3 regions of the Exiguobacterium sp. H66 genome follow, and region 2 is predicted to be linked to each of the others. Evidence: riboswitches for the same ligand, from Rfam matches in the RefSeq annotation. Region 2 holds a riboswitch; each other region holds the start of a gene.

Region 1 (6,305 bases), on a different contig from region 2:
ATTTCCCACGTGCCGTCAACATCGATCGCATGGATGAAACCGACGATTTCTTCCTCGATAATGGCGACATTGAAATATTCTCCCCGCGCTTCCTCCGCCGTCCGAATTGCTCGAACGACTTTTTCTTGCGGATACGCCTCTTGTACGAAATGGGCTTTCGAGCTTTCCGAATAAATCTCTTCGTACGTATCCATCCAAGAGGTAATGGCAATATCATGAATGCGTGCCGCATCAGTAGGAATTGCTTCGCGTATCTCCATATCGGACTCCCCCTTTTTTCCGTTTACCGGTACATGTTCTTTTACCCTTTTCTAGAAAAATCATTCGTTTCCCTGCAAAGTTCGAGACAAACAAAAAAAGTTCAGAAACAAACTCATGCGAGTCTGCTTCTGAACTGAAAATTAAGCGAATCGTTTCGCTTGTTCTTCAAGAATTGCTGCTTTATCTGTTTGCTCCCATGGTAATTCGATATCTGTACGACCGAAATGACCATAAGCTGCTGTCTGACGATAAATCGGACGGCGGAGATCAAGCATGTTGATGATCCCTGCTGGGCGAAGATCGAAGTTTTCAGCAACGAGTTCGACGAGTTGTGCTTCTGGAAGTTTACCTGTTCCAAACGTATCAACTGCAATCGATACTGGGTGCGCGACACCAATCGCGTACGCAAGTTGAACTTCTGCTTTATCTGCAAGACCAGCAGCTACGAGGTTTTTCGCGACGTAACGTGCTGCATATGCTGCAGAACGGTCAACTTTTGTTGGATCTTTACCAGAGAATGCGCCGCCGCCATGACGTGCATATCCACCATACGTATCAACGATGATTTTACGTCCAGTTAATCCTGCATCACCTTGTGGTCCACCGATTACGAAGCGGCCTGTCGGGTTAATGAAGAACTTTGTTTCCGCATCGATGTATTCTGATGGAATCACAGGTGCGATGACATGCTCTTTCAGGTCTGCTTGGATTTGCTCAAGCGTCACTTCTTCTGCATGTTGTGTTGAGATGACGATTGTATCGACACGAACCGGTTCGTTATTCTCATTGTATTCTACAGTTACTTGCGTCTTACCATCCGGACGGAGGTAGTCAAGTTGTCCAGTTTTACGGACTTCTGCGAGACGACGAGCAAGTTTGTGTGAAAGTGAAATCGGAAGTGGCATCAATTCAGGCGTTTCTTTCGTTGCATAACCGAACATGAGACCTTGGTCCCCTGCACCGATTGCATCGATTTCTTCATCTGACATGCTACCTTCGCGTGCTTCAAGCGCTTGGTCAACACCGAGAGCGATATCTGCTGATTGCTCATCGATTGAAGTCAATACAGCACAAGTGTCTGCATCGAAACCATATTTAGCGCGTGTATAGCCAATCTCACGAATTGTTTCGCGAACGACTTTCGGGATATCGACATAAGTCGATGTCGTGATTTCACCTGCGACGAGGACAAGTCCTGTCGTGACAGATGTTTCAGCAGCGACACGAGCATTCGGATCGGCTGCGAGGATTGCATCTAAGATAGAATCCGAGATTTGGTCACAGATTTTATCCGGGTGACCTTCAGTAACTGACTCCGACGTAAATAGCCGGCGATTAAGGTTTGTCATGTTTGACCCTCCCAAAAAAGAATTTGACGGTGTACTCATTTCCCCTAGTTGAGTGGGACGGTAAAATGAAAAAAACCTCTCCATGTCCAAAAAATGGTCAGGGAAAGGTTGTGCGTTCTTCCTTTACCCTCTTATCGTTCGAAGTGTTTACTTCGCTTCAGGAGAGCACCTTTTCCTTCATTAATAGAATTCTTAATGTAGGACGGTTGCCGGGTTTCTTCGGGCCTTGTTCCCTCCACCTGCTCAGAATAAGAGTATCCGTTACGAATTACATGATATAAAGTTGTGACCACTCTGTCAAGCTACGTTTTAATTTCTAGTCGAAACTTTCCCGAAGAGATGTTAAACTGTTAATGCTGAAAGCGTTTCCAGAAAAATAGAAATCAGCGCTAAAAAAGGATTGCTCATCCTTTAGTATGTCATATATAATAAATGTGTCATACTAAATGCCAGAGCTAAACCAACGTAGGGGAAAGGTGGGGTCAGGATGCCGATGACGGTCCTGAATATCGAAGAGCTACTCAAGAAGGAGCATGTGTTCAAACAACTATCTGTTGCTGAGCTAGTCGAACATGCAATTCGTAACGAAGAAGGGGTTCTTGCTGAAAATGGCGCTCTGTCTGTAGAAACGGGGAAATTTACAGGTCGTTCACCTAAAGACAAGTTCATTGTTCGCGATCAGTCATGCGAGTCACATATCGATTGGGGCCATGTCAATCAACCGATGGAAGCAGACAACTTCGAGCAACTTTTACAAAAAGTTCTTCGCTACATGAATGAAGCAGATCAGCTCTACTACACAGAAGCTGCTGCTGGTGCAGACACTCATTTTACCCTTCCGGTTCGGATCGTGACACAATATGCTTGGCATAATTTGTTTGCAAAACAACTATTTTTGCGTGAATATCCGACAGAAGCTGCTTTTGAGCCTTTCACGGTTATTTATGCGCCTCACTTCAAAGCAGATCCGAAAGTCGATGGAACGAATTCCGAAACGTTCATCGCCATGTCATTCGAACATCGGATTGTCTTAATCGGTGGAACGGAATATGCGGGCGAAATCAAAAAATCGATTTTCTCTGTCATGAACTACCTTTTACCTCAACGAGACGTCTTATCGATGCATTGCTCGGCTAACGTCGGTCATGAGGGTGACGTCGCTTTATTCTTCGGATTATCCGGTACTGGTAAGACCACACTGTCTGCTGACGACAGTCGTCAATTGATTGGTGACGATGAGCACGGGTGGTCCAACGACGGCGTCTTCAATATCGAAGGTGGCTGTTACGCAAAAACGGTCAACCTATCGCGCGAAAAAGAACCACAAATCTTTGATGCGATTCGTTTTGGCACTGTCCTCGAAAACGTCGTCCTCGATGATGCACGAATTCCTGACTATGATGATACGTCGAAAACGGAAAACACACGGGCCGCTTATCCGATTACAGCGATTGATAATATTGCAGTACCATCACGCGCCGGACATCCGAAAACGATTGTCTTTTTAACAGCTGATGCTTACGGCGTCCTGCCGCCAATCAGTAAGTTGACGAAGGAGCAAGCGATGTATCACTTCTTATCCGGGTATACATCGAAGTTAGCCGGGACAGAGCGTGGCGTAACAGAACCGGAAGCGACATTCTCGACATGCTTCGGTTCGCCTTTCTTACCGCTCATTCCTGAAAAATATGCAACGATGCTCGGTGAGCTCATCGACCGGCACGGTGTCACGGTCTACCTCGTCAATACAGGCTGGACGGGTGGCGCATATGGGACGGGAAGTCGGATGAAGCTTTCCTATACACGGACGATGGTCAATGCAGCTGTCAACGGCACGCTCGCTGATATCCCGACGGAAGAGCATCCGATTTTCGGGCTACACATGCCGCTCGAAGTCCCTGGTGTCCCAAGCGACTTGCTCAATCCTGTCAAAGTTTGGTCGGATGCTGATGCGTATGAACAACAAGCACGGGCTTTGGCAACTAAATTCAAACAAAATTTCACACGGTTCGACAGTGCAACTACTGAAATCAAATCAGCAGGGCCACGTGTTTAATTAAATTAAGATAATTAAAAGGCACCAGACACTGTATGTTCAGTGAGCTGGTGCCTTTTAACGTCCATCAGACGATTGAATCTTCTTCATCCGGTTGCAGATGAAGTTCTTTTTTAGTCAACCAATCTTGACTCTCTTTTAATAGTGCATAGGCACGCTGTTTTGAAATACCAAAACGATGGGTTAGTTTTTCAAACTGTTCAAATTCACCACGGTCGGCACTAATCGCGAGCAATAAACAATCACGAAACGGGTGATCTTTTCCTTGTAACACGATTTTCAACGTCGACTCGATTGGTAATTGATCAATGATTTCATCAATATCGACTGACAGTAATGCATCGATATGCGAGAGTAAGCCAATCATGTAGGCACTTTCCGGACGTAACGTCTTTGTTTCAAGTGCAAATAACTCGCATAGCTTGGCACAATGCAGTGAAGAACGTAACAACTCGTCTGACCACTTGTACGGACTCGCAAGTCGCATCTCTCGTAAAACGATTAACGAAATCCAACTTTTAAGTTGTGAAAACCCGAGCAGTGAAATCGCTTGACGAACGGATTCGACGGTATTTCGAAGACCAATCCCGGGAGAATTGATAAGCTGAAGGACTTGCACACTAATGTATGGATTTCCTTCGATTTCATCAACGACTTGATCATAATACTCATCTGATTCGAGCCACTTCAACATCTTTAACAATACAGGCAATTGTGGCGGAACAGCCTTCCCTTTCATCAGCATCGGTTTTGCATAAAAGTAGCCTTGGAACCAGTCATACCCCATGCTCAAGCTACGCAGATGATCTTCATGCGTTTCGACACGCTCTGCCAACAAACGGATATGCGGATAGTTTCGTTTAACGATATGTAAAATCGCACTTTGTTCACGTGGGTTGATTGCTTCGATATCAATTTTTATTAAATCAATTAAATCAAACAACTCTGGACCATGATTTCGTAATAAATCCGTCACGAAATCATCCAAGGCCAATTGAAATCCAGCCTCTTTCCATTTTTTCAAAACCGACAGCATATGCGAATCGATGACGACGGTCTCAAGCACTTCGATGACAAATCGTTCCGGATCTAAGTGATCAATCAGCTCACCTTGCAATAAATCACCGGTGAAATTGATGAATAAACGTTTTCCTTCTGCCACTCGATCGACACCTAAATGGACGAGCGTATTCGTCAACACGTCCATCGTCGCTAACTCACCATCAAAAATAGCAGGAGCTTCAACTGAACGATATAATAATTCAAACGCATCGATGGCACCGGATCGATTCACGATTGGTTGTCGTGCCAACAAGATTTCCATCCCGTTCTCCCCTTTTGTCTTCCACCCTATAGTTCACTTCATATTTTTTAGTATACCAAATATTGTTTTCTGTTTAAAAAATGCTTTTTTAAAACATATCAATGTTACTGATTTTTTAAAAAAAGTCACCCCGGCTGTTCGAGGTGACTACATCCTATGTTATCAGTGCATCATCCAATCGATGATTTCCTTCGTCACAGCAAATTTTTCATGCAACGGAAACTGATGGGCCTGCTCGTAAATACGAAGCCGCGTCTGACTCGGGTAGCGTGCAGCATAATTCGTTGCATGACGTAAGCGAACCTTTTGATCATATCGCCCGTGAATCAGCAAGACTTGCCCTTGTGGGGCCGCGTAGAGTGGCGAACGTACTTGATACGCATGTTGTTGCGTCTCTGGCAATCCACCCGTGAAACGGCGTAACATCTTTTGCATCGTTCTCTGTTCTTCATATGTCCAGACGAGATTCGTCACCCCTGCCCATGAGACCGTGCGCGCGACCGGGCGATGATGTGCCAACAACAAGGCCATCTGTCCACCACGAGAGAAGCCAAACACCGAGACGCGTTCCACGTGACGGGTTAACCAATCATATGCCCCTGTTGCATCACGAATATCATGATGACCAAAATCTTCCTTCCCTGTGCCCCCTAAGTTCCCTCGGTAAAAAGGGGCCATGACTAAAAATCCGGCTTGAGCAAACTGCATCAGTCGCGTCGGTCGAACCATTCCGATATTACGTGTCCCGCCACGTAAATACAGCATCCCTTGCCCATTCGGACGTGTCGGTAAAACGACATAGGCACCGACCCGTTCGTGATCAGATGTTTCATAGTAAATACGAAACGTCCGGAAGGGGCCTTGCTTCGGTAATTCAAACCAATCGGCGTTCGGCGAGTACACGAAGTGTCTCCGGAAGGACACGGTCCTTCATCATAAAGCTGTATTTTCGATTCGCGTCAAGACGCTGCGGGAGGTCGTCCAACAAAAAGGCTCCGTCTGTCTCATCGACAGCGAGATGCGGAACGAGTGATTCGATTTCGGCGAAGTAGATATTCTTAATGATTGTATCGCCTCGTCCTTCGACACGATATTGACCAATGTAGGCGAGGCTTGCGATGCTACCGCCTGTCTCCTCCATCACTTCACGACGTGCCGCTTCTTCCGCTGTTTCACCCGGTTCGACTTTTCCCCCAGGAAACTCGTACCCGCGCTGCTTATGATGCGTCAATAGCCATTTCCCCTCGTACACGGCAATGACCCAGACATGGAGAGGTTTTGTCGAGAATGGATGATCATCGAAACTCAACTCAAC
Region 2 (6,305 bases):
CCGTTGTCTACGCAAAGACCGATCGGCTTTACGTCCAAGATACGACACCGATTCAGGTAGAGCCAAACAGTTCGAGCACCATCTTGAAGCACCATAAACAAAATACACTTTTGACGATTTACGGGACGAGTGGTGCCTACAGCCGGATCATCTTCCGTGGCGAATACGCGTACGTCTTAACGAGTTCGCTCGCGAAATCAAAAGTCTATGCCAAAACGGATCGCCTGTACATCCAAAAAACGACACCGATTCAGGTAGAGCCAAACAGTTCGAGCAGCGTCTTGAAGCATCATAAACAAAATACACTTTTGACGATTTACGGCACGAGCGGTGCCTACAGCCGAATCATTTTCCGTGGCGAGTATGCGTACGTCTTGACGAGCTCGCTCGCGAAATCAAAAGTCTATGCCAAAACGGATCGCCTGTACATCCAAAAAACAACACCGATTCAGGTAGAGCCAAACAGTTCGAGCAGCGTCTTGAAGCATCATAAACAAAATACACTCTTGACGATTTACGGGACGAGCGGTGCCTACAGCCGGATCATCTTCCGCGGTGAATATGCATACGTCTTGACGAGCTCGCTCGCGAAATCAAAAGTCTATGCCAAAACAGATCGCCTGTACATCCAAAAAACAACACCGATCCAGCAATCCCCAAGCAGTTCAAGTACGGTTCTTAAGCATCATCAAAAGAACACGCTCTTGACGATTTACGGGACGAGCGGCGCCTATAGCCGAATCATCTTCCGCGGTGAATATGCATACGTCTTGACGAGTTCGCTCGCAGCAACGAAAGCAGATCTGTATGCGACGACAGGGACACGTTACGTGACCGAAGACAAGTTGGTCGTCCATCCAAAAGCCAGTCTTAGCGGAAACATTGGGACACTGAAAAAAGGAGCATTAATCACGACCTATGGAAAAAGCGGTTACTACACACGCGTCAAAATCGGATCACGCTTCGGATTCGTTGACTCAAGTCGGCTCGGTTTAAATAAACCGACGTCTAAAGCCAAAGTCGGGACCGTCTTTTACGTCCATTTCAACCAAACACCACTCTTTTCTGCTGACGTCGCCTACAGTCGTCCGGCGAGTCACTTAAGCAAAGGAACGAAATTGATCGGGTTAAAATCGATTGATGATGACTTTTGGCAAGTTCGTCTACCGAATGGTCAAACGGGTTACGTCCTCAATCCTTATATCGGAACGAGCAAACCGGATATGCGGTATAACGAGCAAGCCATCAATCGTTCAAAAGTCTATACGGTCAAAGCAACGACTTCATTTTATGACACACCTGCCAGTCCAAAAAGTGCCGGGTTGGTCGAAAAAGGCAAGCGTGTGTATCCGCGTTACCGCGTCGGTAATTTCTATGTCATTCAGTCCGGCTGGACGCCCGTCTACATCCCGGTGACGGCCCTTACAGTGACGAGCGAAACAAAAGTTGACAAGAAAAATAATTCACGTGGCGAAAAGTTGATTCAAGCTGCTGTTGCTCATATCGGTACTCCGTACACATGGGGATCACAAAACGTGGCGAATGGTGGATTCGATTGTTCCGGATTGATTCATTATGCGACGAACCAAGCCGGAAAATACGGCGGACGGACGAATGTCCGCGGTTACTGGTACGGAGCGTTCTTTACAAATCAACGCACAAGTATCAGTTCCGGAAAACGCTCGGATATCGTCTTCTTCGAAAACACGTATACGGATGGCCCCTCGCATATCGGGATCATGTTAGATAGTAAACACTTCATTCATGCCGGAGGATCACAACTGCAAATCAGTTCAATTTACGAGCCGCACTGGCGTGAGCACTTCCTCGGTTTCAAATCAATGTAATGATTAAAAAAACGGACCTTCCCTAACCCGGGAGGTCCGCTTCTTTTAGCTAACATTAAAATGTCATTTCCGCATATTTCGTAACTTGGCGATCGATTAAGTACAATTCGATTTGCTCGCGATACGCTTTATAGTGGTCTGACGCAATATGCGCTTCTAACGCTTCTTCATCTTGATAGACTTCATACAGCATGAACTGATGTTCATCTTCAATCGATTGATGTAAGCTATAACGCAAGCACCCCGGCTCGTTTTGTGAAGCTTTGTAGACCGTACTTAAAATCGGAAAGACTTGATCGGCTAAACCTGCTTTGACTGTGATGACCGCGTTGACAATAATTTCTCCCATGACTTGTTTTCCTCCTCATCATTCATTACTCCTATCTGTACCCGTTTTATAGAAAGTCATACCTCAAAAACCTGAAAGGATGATTATGATGCAACAGCAACTCTTCACTCAACTCGATCAACTCGAACAACAAATCATTGAAAGACGTCGTGATCTGCACCGTCACCCGGAACTCTCTTTTCAAGAAGTGCGGACACCAAACGCCATCGCCTCATTTTATGATGAGCTTGGTCTCCCTTACCGCAGGAACGTCGGTGGTAGCGGGATCGTCGCGACCCTCAAAGGAAAACATCCTGGAAAGACCATCGCCATTCGGGCCGATTTCGATGCCCTGCCACTGCAGGAGGAAACGGATCTCGCCTTCCGTTCGATTCATCCGGGTGTCATGCATGCGTGTGGACATGACGGACATACGGCGATTGCACTCGGTCTTGCCTCGGCCTTTACAGCACTGCAAGAAGACCTTCACGGAACAATCGTATTCATTCATCAACACGGGGAAGAAGTCTTCCCGGGTGGTGCCATTCAAATGATTGAAGACGGCTGTCTTGACGGGGTCGATGCAATTTTCGGTACGCATCTCGAAAATGACTTACCTGTCGGAACAATTGGCTATCACGCAGGACATACGCTGTGCGCCATCGATGAATTCGAAATCGTCGTCCACGGACAGGGTGGTCATGCGCAAGCCCCTCATAAAACACAAGATGCACTCGTCGCCGGGGCACAACTCGTCTGTAATCTCCAACACCTCGTCAGTCGGCGCGTTGATCCGTTTTCACCTGCCATCATCGCAATCGGTTCATTCCACGCCGGAACGGCTCCGAACATCGTTACTGGTGAGGCACGGATTGTCGGAGAAATTCGAACATTTGACGAAGCGCTGCGTCACCAGTTACGACAGCAGGTCGATTTGGTTGCCCGGACGACGTGTGCCGGAATCGGTGCGAGCTATTCCATCGACTTTACGACGGGTTATCCTTCCCTTTGGAATCATCCGGTAGAAACAAATCTCGTTAAAGAAGCGACGGCTTTCTTAGGTGAGGCATCTGTCAAAGAACTCAAACCGATGATGGCAGCCGATGATTTCGCCTATTATTTAGAGCGTATCCCAGGAAGCTACTTCTTTACGGGGTCCGCCAAAACGGATGGGAGTACGATTTATCCGCAACATCACCCGAAATATGAAATCGATGAACAGGCATTGCTCATCGGCGCAAAAGCCTTAGGTGCAACCGTCCTTCATGCTTTAGAATCTTAAGGATTGACTTTGTCGTTTTAGAGATGCTATTATCACATCAATGATAACGAATTTAATCAACTTCATATAACACTTATCAAGAGTGGACTGAGAGATCTGGATCGATGACGTCCCAGCAACCTGCCTTCAGTGGCAAGGTGCTACGACCAGCAAAGCGCAAGCTTTGGTTGATAAAAAGCGACGACTCCTTTTGCAACCAAGCAAAGGAGTCGTTTTCGTTTTCTCGCTGTCAGAGCACGAATGATTATAGGGCGACTACCGCCAGCGGAAAGGACGAGATATAGATGGAAAAAGCAACATTCGCAGGAGGCTGTTTCTGGTGCATGGTGACACCATTCGAAGAACTGCCCGGTATTCACGGAATTGTTTCCGGTTATACAGGAGGACAAATCGAAAATCCGACATACGAACAAATAAAAACAGGCACGACCGGTCATTCGGAGGTCGTCGAGATTACATTTGATCCGGCGTTATTCTCATACGAGCGGTTACTCGAACTTTACTGGCCGCAAACGGATCCGACTGACGCCGGCGGACAGTTCCAGGACCGTGGGACACAATACGCACCTGCCATCTTTTATCATACGGAAGAACAGCGCCTTGCTGCGATTGCTTCACGTGACGCGCTTGCTGCGAGCAATCGCTTTAAGCAACCGATCGTCACACGAATCGAAGCGGCACAAGCCTTCTACCCAGCAGAAGACTATCATCAAAACTTCCACAAAAAGAATCCGGAGCACTACAAAAAAGACCGGAAAGCATCCGGTCGCGATGAATTCATCGATGTGGCTTGGAAAGAAGAAGTATCTGTCTAAACTAAAAAAAGCCCGCTTCGTGCGGGCTTTTCGTTTGTAGATACACTCTTATGAAGAGTGAATATGCTATAACAAGAGGCAATCCGTTCGCGCTCCCCTGTCTCGCCTCGTCTTCAAAGCGGCAATCTTCCGCGCCGCTACAGCAAAGCTGCAGGGTCGCGACCGATTGCTTTTCGCGGTTCTCAAGCGATGCGAGACGGATTGCGCTCTAACACTACTCTATGATTTTCTCTGCGGTACACCCTGAAAGCTTCGTTTTTCGTTGACTCCTACGGGAAAAAGCGCGTGAACACGCGCTGCCAAGAGGCTGGCAAGACCCTGCTCGTTGTCCGTGAGGATCAAGGAGCAACGGCTTGCGCCTCGCCCGAGGAAAGCAACGAAAAAGGAAGAAGCTTCCCCCCACGTTCCTTTGTCTGCATGCTTATGTAGTCAAAAGTTTTCAATTGTCTTTTTGATAAGGTAGCCTAAAAGGTTTTGATTTCTGTCGACTCTAGTTATTCATCACATTCATTAATGTATCCTTATGGTGACGCGCTAACTTGATCAATTCAAAATCGCCCGTACTAATTTTGGCTTTGAGGGTTTCAACTTCCCCCCATGCTAACTCATACTGTTTTTTATCAATGACACCTTGAGATAAAGCATCTTCCAGTTCATCAGTATCCATTATGTACATATCACCAGACGGTAGCAGAACGATGTCTAAAAATAAGTCCTCCCACCACGGACTTCCATTAGTAAAACCACTCTGCAAACAAATATCGATATACCACTGCACGATATTTCCATCAGCATCGAACATCGTCGTGACAGCATGGTGTGCATTTGAAGGGAACTGCTGAAGCCACATGTAACCATCATCCAAAATACAGACATGTTCCTTTTCATAATGAACGTTCAAGGGATGCGATACTTGAATGGCATGCAATAATGTTACATGCCCTTTAAACTCTTCTGTCTCGATTAATGACTGTGCGTACGCTCTCTTGGTGATTCGCTTCCAATCCTCACGTTTTCCATCTCTTCGCTTTAGCATCTTCACACGCCCCATTCAACCATTACGATACCTTTTTCGACAAATCATCCGAAGATTCGATTTCTACGACTTGATACCGTTTCAACACAAAAATACCGGCTAACATCACAAGCAATCCAGCGACTTGTCCGAGCGAAAGCTCAAGTTCCGGTAAACCGAACCAACCGAACAAGTCGACACATAATGCAAAACTGAGTTGCGAAATCAAGACGACCGAAATCGCAATCGATGGACCGAGCAACTGAATCCCGCGCATCACACAAAATACGACACCGACACCGACCAGACCACCGAATAAATAAAGCGGTTCGACCGTTTGAATGTTCGAGAATGTGCCACCCCGAAATACGACTAACGCAAACAGTGAACCGATGAACCCGACAAAAAAGACGAGGGTCGTCGTCGCCCATGCCCCGAACGCATGACTCATCCGTGCATTCAATACCGTCTGTAAACTAATCATCATTCCTGCCGTAATCGCACAAAACATACCTAGTCCCACACTAGCCCCTCCTTATTCGTAACTATTTCCGTTCGCTTTTTCTTTAATCCGCTCTACATCTAAAATAATGATTTTCCCGCGTCGTCTCGCTAAGATTTCTTCTTCACAAAGTGTTGAGATGATACGGTTTAAATGACGGTAACTCGTCCCGAGCCAATCGGCGACGTCATGGAGATTCGACGTTCGCATCTCTTGATAAAACAGACTGTCGGAAACGTCCGAGGTAATCGATAACAGATATCCGGCAAATCGTTCTTCGACCGAATAGAGGACATGAAATGATGCTGATTTCGAGTCGGCGTACCACTTGGTCGTAATGACCCGCAGTAAAAATTGTAAAAAGGTGTTCGTCGTATTGTGCTCACGTAAGATGGCATACGGAATACTGAGTGCCACGACGTCTGTAATCACCTCGATGGTATTCAAGACTTCCCGTTGATTGATATATTCCGCATCACCAATCACCGTCATCGCCTTTTTGAAGCGTAAAATCCG
Region 3 (6,305 bases), on a different contig from region 2:
GACACCACGTTCGTTTTTGTAGACGGCAGCCGTATCGATATGACGGTAACCGACGCGAAGTGCTTCTGCGACGGCAGCCGGTGCTTCCGTCTCTTCATCGACTTGCCAGACACCGAACCCGATCTGTGGAATCGTGATACCATTTGAAAGTTTTGCGTATTGCATGTATATACTCCTCCTTCAATGAAACTAGAATATGGATTTGCCTGTTCAGTTTAGCATGAACTTAGCGGAACATCTGTTTTGATGCTCATAAGCAGGGAATATAGACTGGGAAAGAGAAGAAAGTCTACTGATGCATAAACGAAGAGAGGTGTAATATCATGGTGAAATCGATTAAAAAAGTACCAAAAGGAGTCTGGACAAGCATCGCAGCACTATTAGGTGCTCAAGCCACGTTCCTCTTCCTTGGTGCCCGCAAGACAGGACGCAATCCGTGGGTATGGGGTGGAGCAGGACTCGTTCAATTTCCGCTTCCGGCGATTGCCTATTTCATTTTGAATCGTCAAGAAAAACAGAAATAAAGTGAACCCCCCGTCGCAGACGAAGCGACGGGGGTTGTTTGTTTTACGACATGTTGTTTTTCTGTGCGGCATCGCTCTTCCGGCGTGGGAAGCCGAAGAAGATTGCCAGTGATCCACAAACGAACAGTAAAAATGGATAGAACAAATAAGGAATCAGTTCGGGTGACGCCGTTTTCGTCAATTCAGCGGCAATCAAAAGTTGCGCTCCGTACGGGATGATTCCTTGAACACCACAGGAAAAGAGGTCGAGGATACTGGCTGACTTTTTCCGGTCGATGTCATACGTATCCGCGATTTCAGCAGCGAGCGGACCGGCGACAAGAATCGAAATCGTATTATTTGCTGTTGCGAGATTCGTTGCACTGACGAGGGCAGCCATACTGAACTCAGCTCCCCGGCGTTTCGAAATCTTTCGTGTCAGCGTTTCTTTGAGATAAGCAATTCCACCGTTATAGGTGATCAGGCTGACGAGTCCACCCATCAGCAACGTCAAGATTGAGATTTCTGCCATCCCCATCAATCCGTCAGACATCGCGAGGACAAACCCACTTACTCCGAAACTACCGTCGATCATTCCGATGATGCCTGTCAATAACGTCCCGCCGAGTAAGACGAGAATGACGTTGACACCAAAGAGGGCGAGCACGATGACGGAAAGATACGGAATCAGCTTATAAAATTCAAATGCTTTCGCTTCGACGACATCTCCGGAACCTGACACGAAAGCGAGTAAGATGACAGTGATGACGGCAGCAGGCAAGACGATTAAAAAGTTCGTTCTGAATTTATCACGCATGTTCGTTTTTTGTGTCCGGACAGCGGCGATTGTCGTATCTGAGATAAACGATAAGTTATCACCGAACATTGCTCCACCGACGACGGCAGCAGCGGCGAGTGCGACATTGACGCCCGTCGCGTCATGAATCCCGAGTGCGATCGGTGCAAGGGCAGCGATTGTGCCGGTCGAAGTTCCCATCGCCATCGAGATGAAAGCGGCAATGATGAACAATCCACTCATTAAAAGAGACTGGGGTAGGAAACTGAGTGCAGCGTTGACGGTCGCATCAATGGCTCCGATTGCATTCGCTGTTCCAGAAAATGTGCCGGCGAGTAAAAAGATGAAGACCATGATCATGATGTCCGGATTTCCGGCACCGCGGGCAATCCGCTCGACGGTCTGGTTGATGTCTCCCTTAGATGTCGCAGCAGCAAAAATCAAGGCGATTAAAGCTGCAATTAAAATTGGGAATTTGTAAAAGTCGTTATAGAAGATTCCTGCACCGATGAATAATACAAGGAAAACGAACAAGGGCAACAACGCCCATTTGTTCGGCGTAACCGTTTCGTTCATGTGAATCACTCCATTTCTTCAGCATACAAAAAAAGACCCCTTCGCAAGAAAGAAGGAGGTCTTTACTGAAAAAGACGCTCTTCTTATCTCTCAAGCCATAGCTTGCTGGATTTGGCACAGTACGAATCAATCGTCCGCTGCCGAAACATCATTGGGCCAGTCCCTCCGTTTCTCGCGATAAAAAGAAGTCATTTAGTTGTTTAGTCGTTGTTTAAAACACGTTTATTACCCTAACGTATCTTTTAATGCTTGTCAACTGTACCTTACTGCAGTGCTTGTTTGAGCGTCGTCACGTTTTCGTTCATCAAATCAAAGTACGATTTATCTTGTTGATCTTTTGCGACGGACTCGAGGTTATGAATCGTAATCGATTCGGCACCGATTTCTTTTTGGATGACACGGGCGACCTTTGGCGACACCGTCTCTTCGAAGGCGATATAGTTTAAGTCATGCATCTCTGCTTCCTTGACGATGGCAGCCAGCTGTTTTTGGGACGGTTCGTCAGACGGCGAGATACCGGCAATCGGCAGTTGCGTGAAACCGTAACGTTCCGCCAAGTACCCGTATGCGGCATGCGTGACGAGAAGCTCCTTTTTCGAACCGGAGTCAACAGCTTTTTGTAAATTTTGGTCGAGTTCATCTGCTTGTTTGTTAAAGAGTGCGAGGTTTTTATCAAACGTTTCCTTCCGGTCAGGTGCTTCCTTTGCTAACGCGGTCGTAATCGAGTCAGCCATTTTCTTGGCGTTGTTCGGGTCGAGCCAAACATGCGGATCGTATTGTCCATGATCGTGCGACTCTTCTTCAGCCTCGTGATCATCATGGTCATCGTGTGCGTCTTCTTCGTGCGTATGAAGCGAAGCGGAAGCCTCGAGTAAGTCGATATTTTTACTTGTCTCGACAAAACGAATGGAATTACCGGCTAAACTTTCCTTAATCTTTTCAGAGTACGGCTCAAGGGTTGTGCCGGTAAGTAAAAATAGATCGCCTTTCGCAATCGTCGTCAATTGCTTCGGAGTCGGCTCATACGAATGCGGGTCGGCGCCAGGGGGAACGATTAATTCGACCTGGACGTCTGTGCCGCCGATTTCTTTTGCAATTGCCGCAGTCGCGAATGTCGACGTATAAATTTGCAATTTACCGTCTTCTTCTGAATTTGAAGTCGATGAGCCGCATGCGGCGAGCAGACTGGCAGTTACTGTCGCGATGGTTAACGCTGGAATGATTTTTTTCATATGTGAACCCTCCAAGATAATTAAAACGTAATTGTTCCGATTTGGACTTTCTAACTATATCCGACGGAAATTAAAGCGTCAAGTCGGAATGTTGTGAAGTTCTAGTTCAAAATAAATCGGGTAAGAGAAGAATAGAAGTGAAATCGGAATGAGCCTTGGAGGTGATGAGGTGAAACGTGAAACAGCATGGTTGATGGGTGGCGCCGCTATTTTGACGACGGCTGCTGCTGGTGCGAGCATTTGGAATAATTATGGAGCCTTACTCAGATGGACGGAGCCGGTCTTGCCGCTTACCGAAAAGCAATTAGCACCACGAAATCTTTTATACAAGACGGTCAATCAGCAGGACTTGACGTTAGATATCTATTATCCGCCGGGAGAAGGGCCGTTTCCGGTCGCGATTTATGCTCATGGCGGCGCATTCGTTCGTGGAAACCGTGATGATGTGTTTAGTTTTGCTCCAATCATCGACCGGTTTTTAGAACTCGGGATTGCCGTTTGCAGCATCGACTATCGTTTATTTGAGGATGGCAGCTATTTTCCGGACAACCTTGAAGATGTTCGAGATGCCTTATGTTTTTTAAATCAACAAGCGGATGAGTTACGTATCGCGCGCGGTCGCATGCTTTTATGGGGTGATTCAGCAGGTGGAGCCCTAATGTTGACGACGGCGCTTGCCCCGACTGAATTTATCGGCGAACAGGCGGAGGCGCATCTTCCTTTAATCAGTGGAGTCATCGCCTTGTATCCGCCGACGAATTTTCTGTTATTTAAATTCATTCAAACCTGGATTGCCCATATCAAGTTTTATGGGGGTGGACGTGAAGAATGGCGACAGTTGATGATGCGTGTCTCCCCGGCGACACATTTAAGTTCCGACTCGCCGCCGATCATGTTGCTGCACGGAAAAAAGGATCCGATTGTCCCGTTTGCTCAAGCACTCCACTTTGTTGAGAAGGGGGCGGATGTCGGGGCGGATGTTCGATTATTCTCTTTCCCGAATGGTACACATTCGCTGGCGAGCTTTGCCCAAACTGAAAATCCACTCAAAATTGAACGTTTGCTCGAACGAATCGAAGCCTTCAGTTGTCAAGTGCTTGTCTTACCGAAACGAGAGGCGCTTCATTAGGAAACATGATACAATCAGTCATATTTCTTTAGAAGGAGACTGCAATATGACGGAAATTTGTTTAGTACGACACGGTCAAACGGACTGGAACTTAAACGAGCGGATTCAAGGACGTGAAGATATACCGCTTAACGAGACCGGTAGAAAACAGGCGGCTCTCAGTGCTGCCTACCTGGCAGAAGAACAGTGGGACGTCTTGATTTCAAGTCCGCTATCGCGAGCTGTCGAAACTGCTGAAATCATTGGTCAATCGATCGGTCTAAGCTTGACGGAAACGGATGAACGGCTTGTCGAGCGCGAATTTGGAACGGCTTCCGGTGAACCGATCGCCGGAATTTACGAAGCAGTGCAGGCAAATGATGCAGAGCGCGTCCCGGGGCTTGAAACGGAAGCGGAAATTCAACAGCGTGTCTTCAGCGCGGTTGAAGAACTGACAGAAAAATATCGAGGAAAACGCCTCTTAGTCGTCTGCCATTCGCATACGATTAAAGCGGCACTCTCCTCGATTGATGAGACATTCAGTTACCGGACGCCGTTAAAAAATGCATGTGCGAATTACATTCGTTTTTCCGACCGTTATGAGATTGAGCGGATTAATGTAGCGGACCATATCACAATTTGAACATCATCCTTCGACGGGTGCCGGATGTTCTTGTAAGTACTGTTTAAACGTTTCTTTCGCGATGCTCGTGATATGAGCACCACGTTTAGAGCGTCGGTCTTTATATTCTTGAATCAGCTCTTCGCCAGTAAAGTTGTCTTCGACGACTTCACGCAAAATCGATTCGGATAAATCATTTTTCATCATGACCATCTTACCGGTAAAGAGGTAAGAGACGCCTTCGCTCAATTGCGTACTTTCATAAGGGGTGACGATCATGGCGGCGGGGTCATTGTCCGGCCGTGAAATCGTGATTTCAATCAAAGCGCGCAGCTTTTTCTCGAACAGTTCTTTCAAAATCGGTTGATCGGTGTCGGTGACGACGATTTCAGCGACCCACTGGGCGGTTTGGTCGGTACTCACCGTCAGCCCATCTTTAATCTGAACGGGGATTGTCGTATCTCGCCCTGATTCATCCATGAGAATACGTAATGTACACAATTTAAAGGTTTTCAAAAAGAACTCCTCCTTTTGTTGTTCGTACGTGATTTTCTTCAGTATAACGTGAGTCTGTCGCCTGCGCGAAACTTTTCGTAACGTCTTCGAGTCGAACTATGTTTAAATGGAACTAGAAATCAGAAACAGGAGGACCGTTTATTATGCCGCAAGCACTTATAGGAATATTAGGAATCGTGGGGATTATCTTACTTGCCCATCACATCATCATGTATTGGCATGCTGAGCCAAAAGATCGCCCGACGCTTGCGTACCGCATAGCGCTCCTGATCGCCTGTTTGCTTCTTATCAGTGGAAGTGATCATTTAATTAGTATCTTTTACGCCGATTCTCTTGCTGAGTTCGGTCAACGGATTACCTATATCGTCTTCATCGGAGGTGCGCTTGGTTTTGCGTGGTACTTTCGTCAACAAATGGAACAAGCGACAGCCAAAATGACTGCTCACCCAAACGAAACAGCCCACTTCAGTTGAAGGGGCTGTTTTTAGCGTATAGAAAAATGAGAGGGAGATGAAAAGGTAGCCTTTCAAGACGTCCGTCAAGAAGCTTGATTCTTGAGGCTGCTTGATTTTGTTATTTTACACCACTTGCGAGGCGTGTTTTCCGAATCATGTCGAGTTTCAGTTTCCAGAGACGGTCGCTGAACGTGACGGCATAGATTTCAGGTAGACGTAGACGTTTGTACTCTTCCCACAGGCGTCCGATTTGCTGTTCGTGGAACTGACGACTTTCTTCAATCGTCGGAACGGTATACACGAGTTCACCGTCCTTAAAGATCGGTGCAAGTAACCGTTCAACCTTAAAGTTTTCAATCCGGTTCCGGAACGACGGGTCACGGACGTCAATCAAATCGACGAAGTCGAGTTGACTCGGATCTTCATCGAGTAACGTGATGTAGTCGCCTTTGAACTTGTTCGTTTCCGGGTCGACGATGCGGTATGCTTCCTTGATA

What was found. Region 2 has a riboswitch for S-adenosylmethionine ahead of msrA (peptide-methionine (S)-S-oxide reductase MsrA). Riboswitches for the same ligand answer to the same signal wherever they lie in the genome.
Region 1: it holds a riboswitch for S-adenosylmethionine, as region 2 does, so the genes downstream of both, metK (methionine adenosyltransferase) here and msrA (peptide-methionine (S)-S-oxide reductase MsrA) in region 2, are expected to answer to the same signal.
Region 3: it holds a riboswitch for S-adenosylmethionine, as region 2 does, so the genes downstream of both, KNP88_RS09135 (Na+/H+ antiporter NhaC family protein) here and msrA (peptide-methionine (S)-S-oxide reductase MsrA) in region 2, are expected to answer to the same signal.

The regions. Positions count from the first base shown of each region.
Region 1 covers NZ_JACSMQ010000002.1:59,028-65,332, forward strand. The annotation lists gene KNP88_RS03625 (GNAT family N-acetyltransferase) at 1-260, opposite strand, end outside; gene metK (methionine adenosyltransferase) at 402-1,610, opposite strand; SAM riboswitch class I at 1,739-1,865, opposite strand; gene pckA (phosphoenolpyruvate carboxykinase (ATP)) at 2,098-3,666, shown strand; gene KNP88_RS03640 (EAL and HDOD domain-containing protein) at 3,734-4,990, opposite strand; gene KNP88_RS03645 (alpha/beta hydrolase family protein) at 5,153-5,893, opposite strand; gene ytkD (RNA deprotection pyrophosphohydrolase) at 5,865-6,305, opposite strand, start outside.
Region 2 covers NZ_JACSMQ010000007.1:128,149-134,453, reverse strand. The annotation lists gene KNP88_RS12290 (SH3 domain-containing C40 family peptidase) at 1-1,847, shown strand, start outside; gene KNP88_RS12285 (putative quinol monooxygenase) at 1,903-2,196, opposite strand; gene KNP88_RS12280 (M20 metallopeptidase family protein) at 2,285-3,457, shown strand; SAM riboswitch class I at 3,528-3,634, shown strand; gene msrA (peptide-methionine (S)-S-oxide reductase MsrA) at 3,742-4,272, shown strand; gene KNP88_RS12270 (ribonuclease FAU-1 family protein) at 4,763-5,308, opposite strand; gene KNP88_RS12265 (DMT family transporter) at 5,331-5,810, opposite strand; gene KNP88_RS12260 (Crp/Fnr family transcriptional regulator) at 5,823-6,305, opposite strand, start outside.
Region 3 covers NZ_JACSMQ010000004.1:247,244-253,548, forward strand. The annotation lists gene KNP88_RS09125 (aldo/keto reductase) at 1-165, opposite strand, end outside; gene KNP88_RS09130 (hypothetical protein) at 324-524, shown strand; gene KNP88_RS09135 (Na+/H+ antiporter NhaC family protein) at 568-1,875, opposite strand; SAM riboswitch class I at 1,956-2,059, opposite strand; gene KNP88_RS09140 (metal ABC transporter solute-binding protein, Zn/Mn family) at 2,139-3,107, opposite strand; gene KNP88_RS09145 (alpha/beta hydrolase) at 3,277-4,236, shown strand; gene KNP88_RS09150 (histidine phosphatase family protein) at 4,283-4,858, shown strand; gene KNP88_RS09155 (YwpF family protein) at 4,862-5,353, opposite strand; gene KNP88_RS09160 (hypothetical protein) at 5,497-5,826, shown strand; gene KNP88_RS09165 (nicotinate phosphoribosyltransferase) at 5,927-6,305, opposite strand, start outside.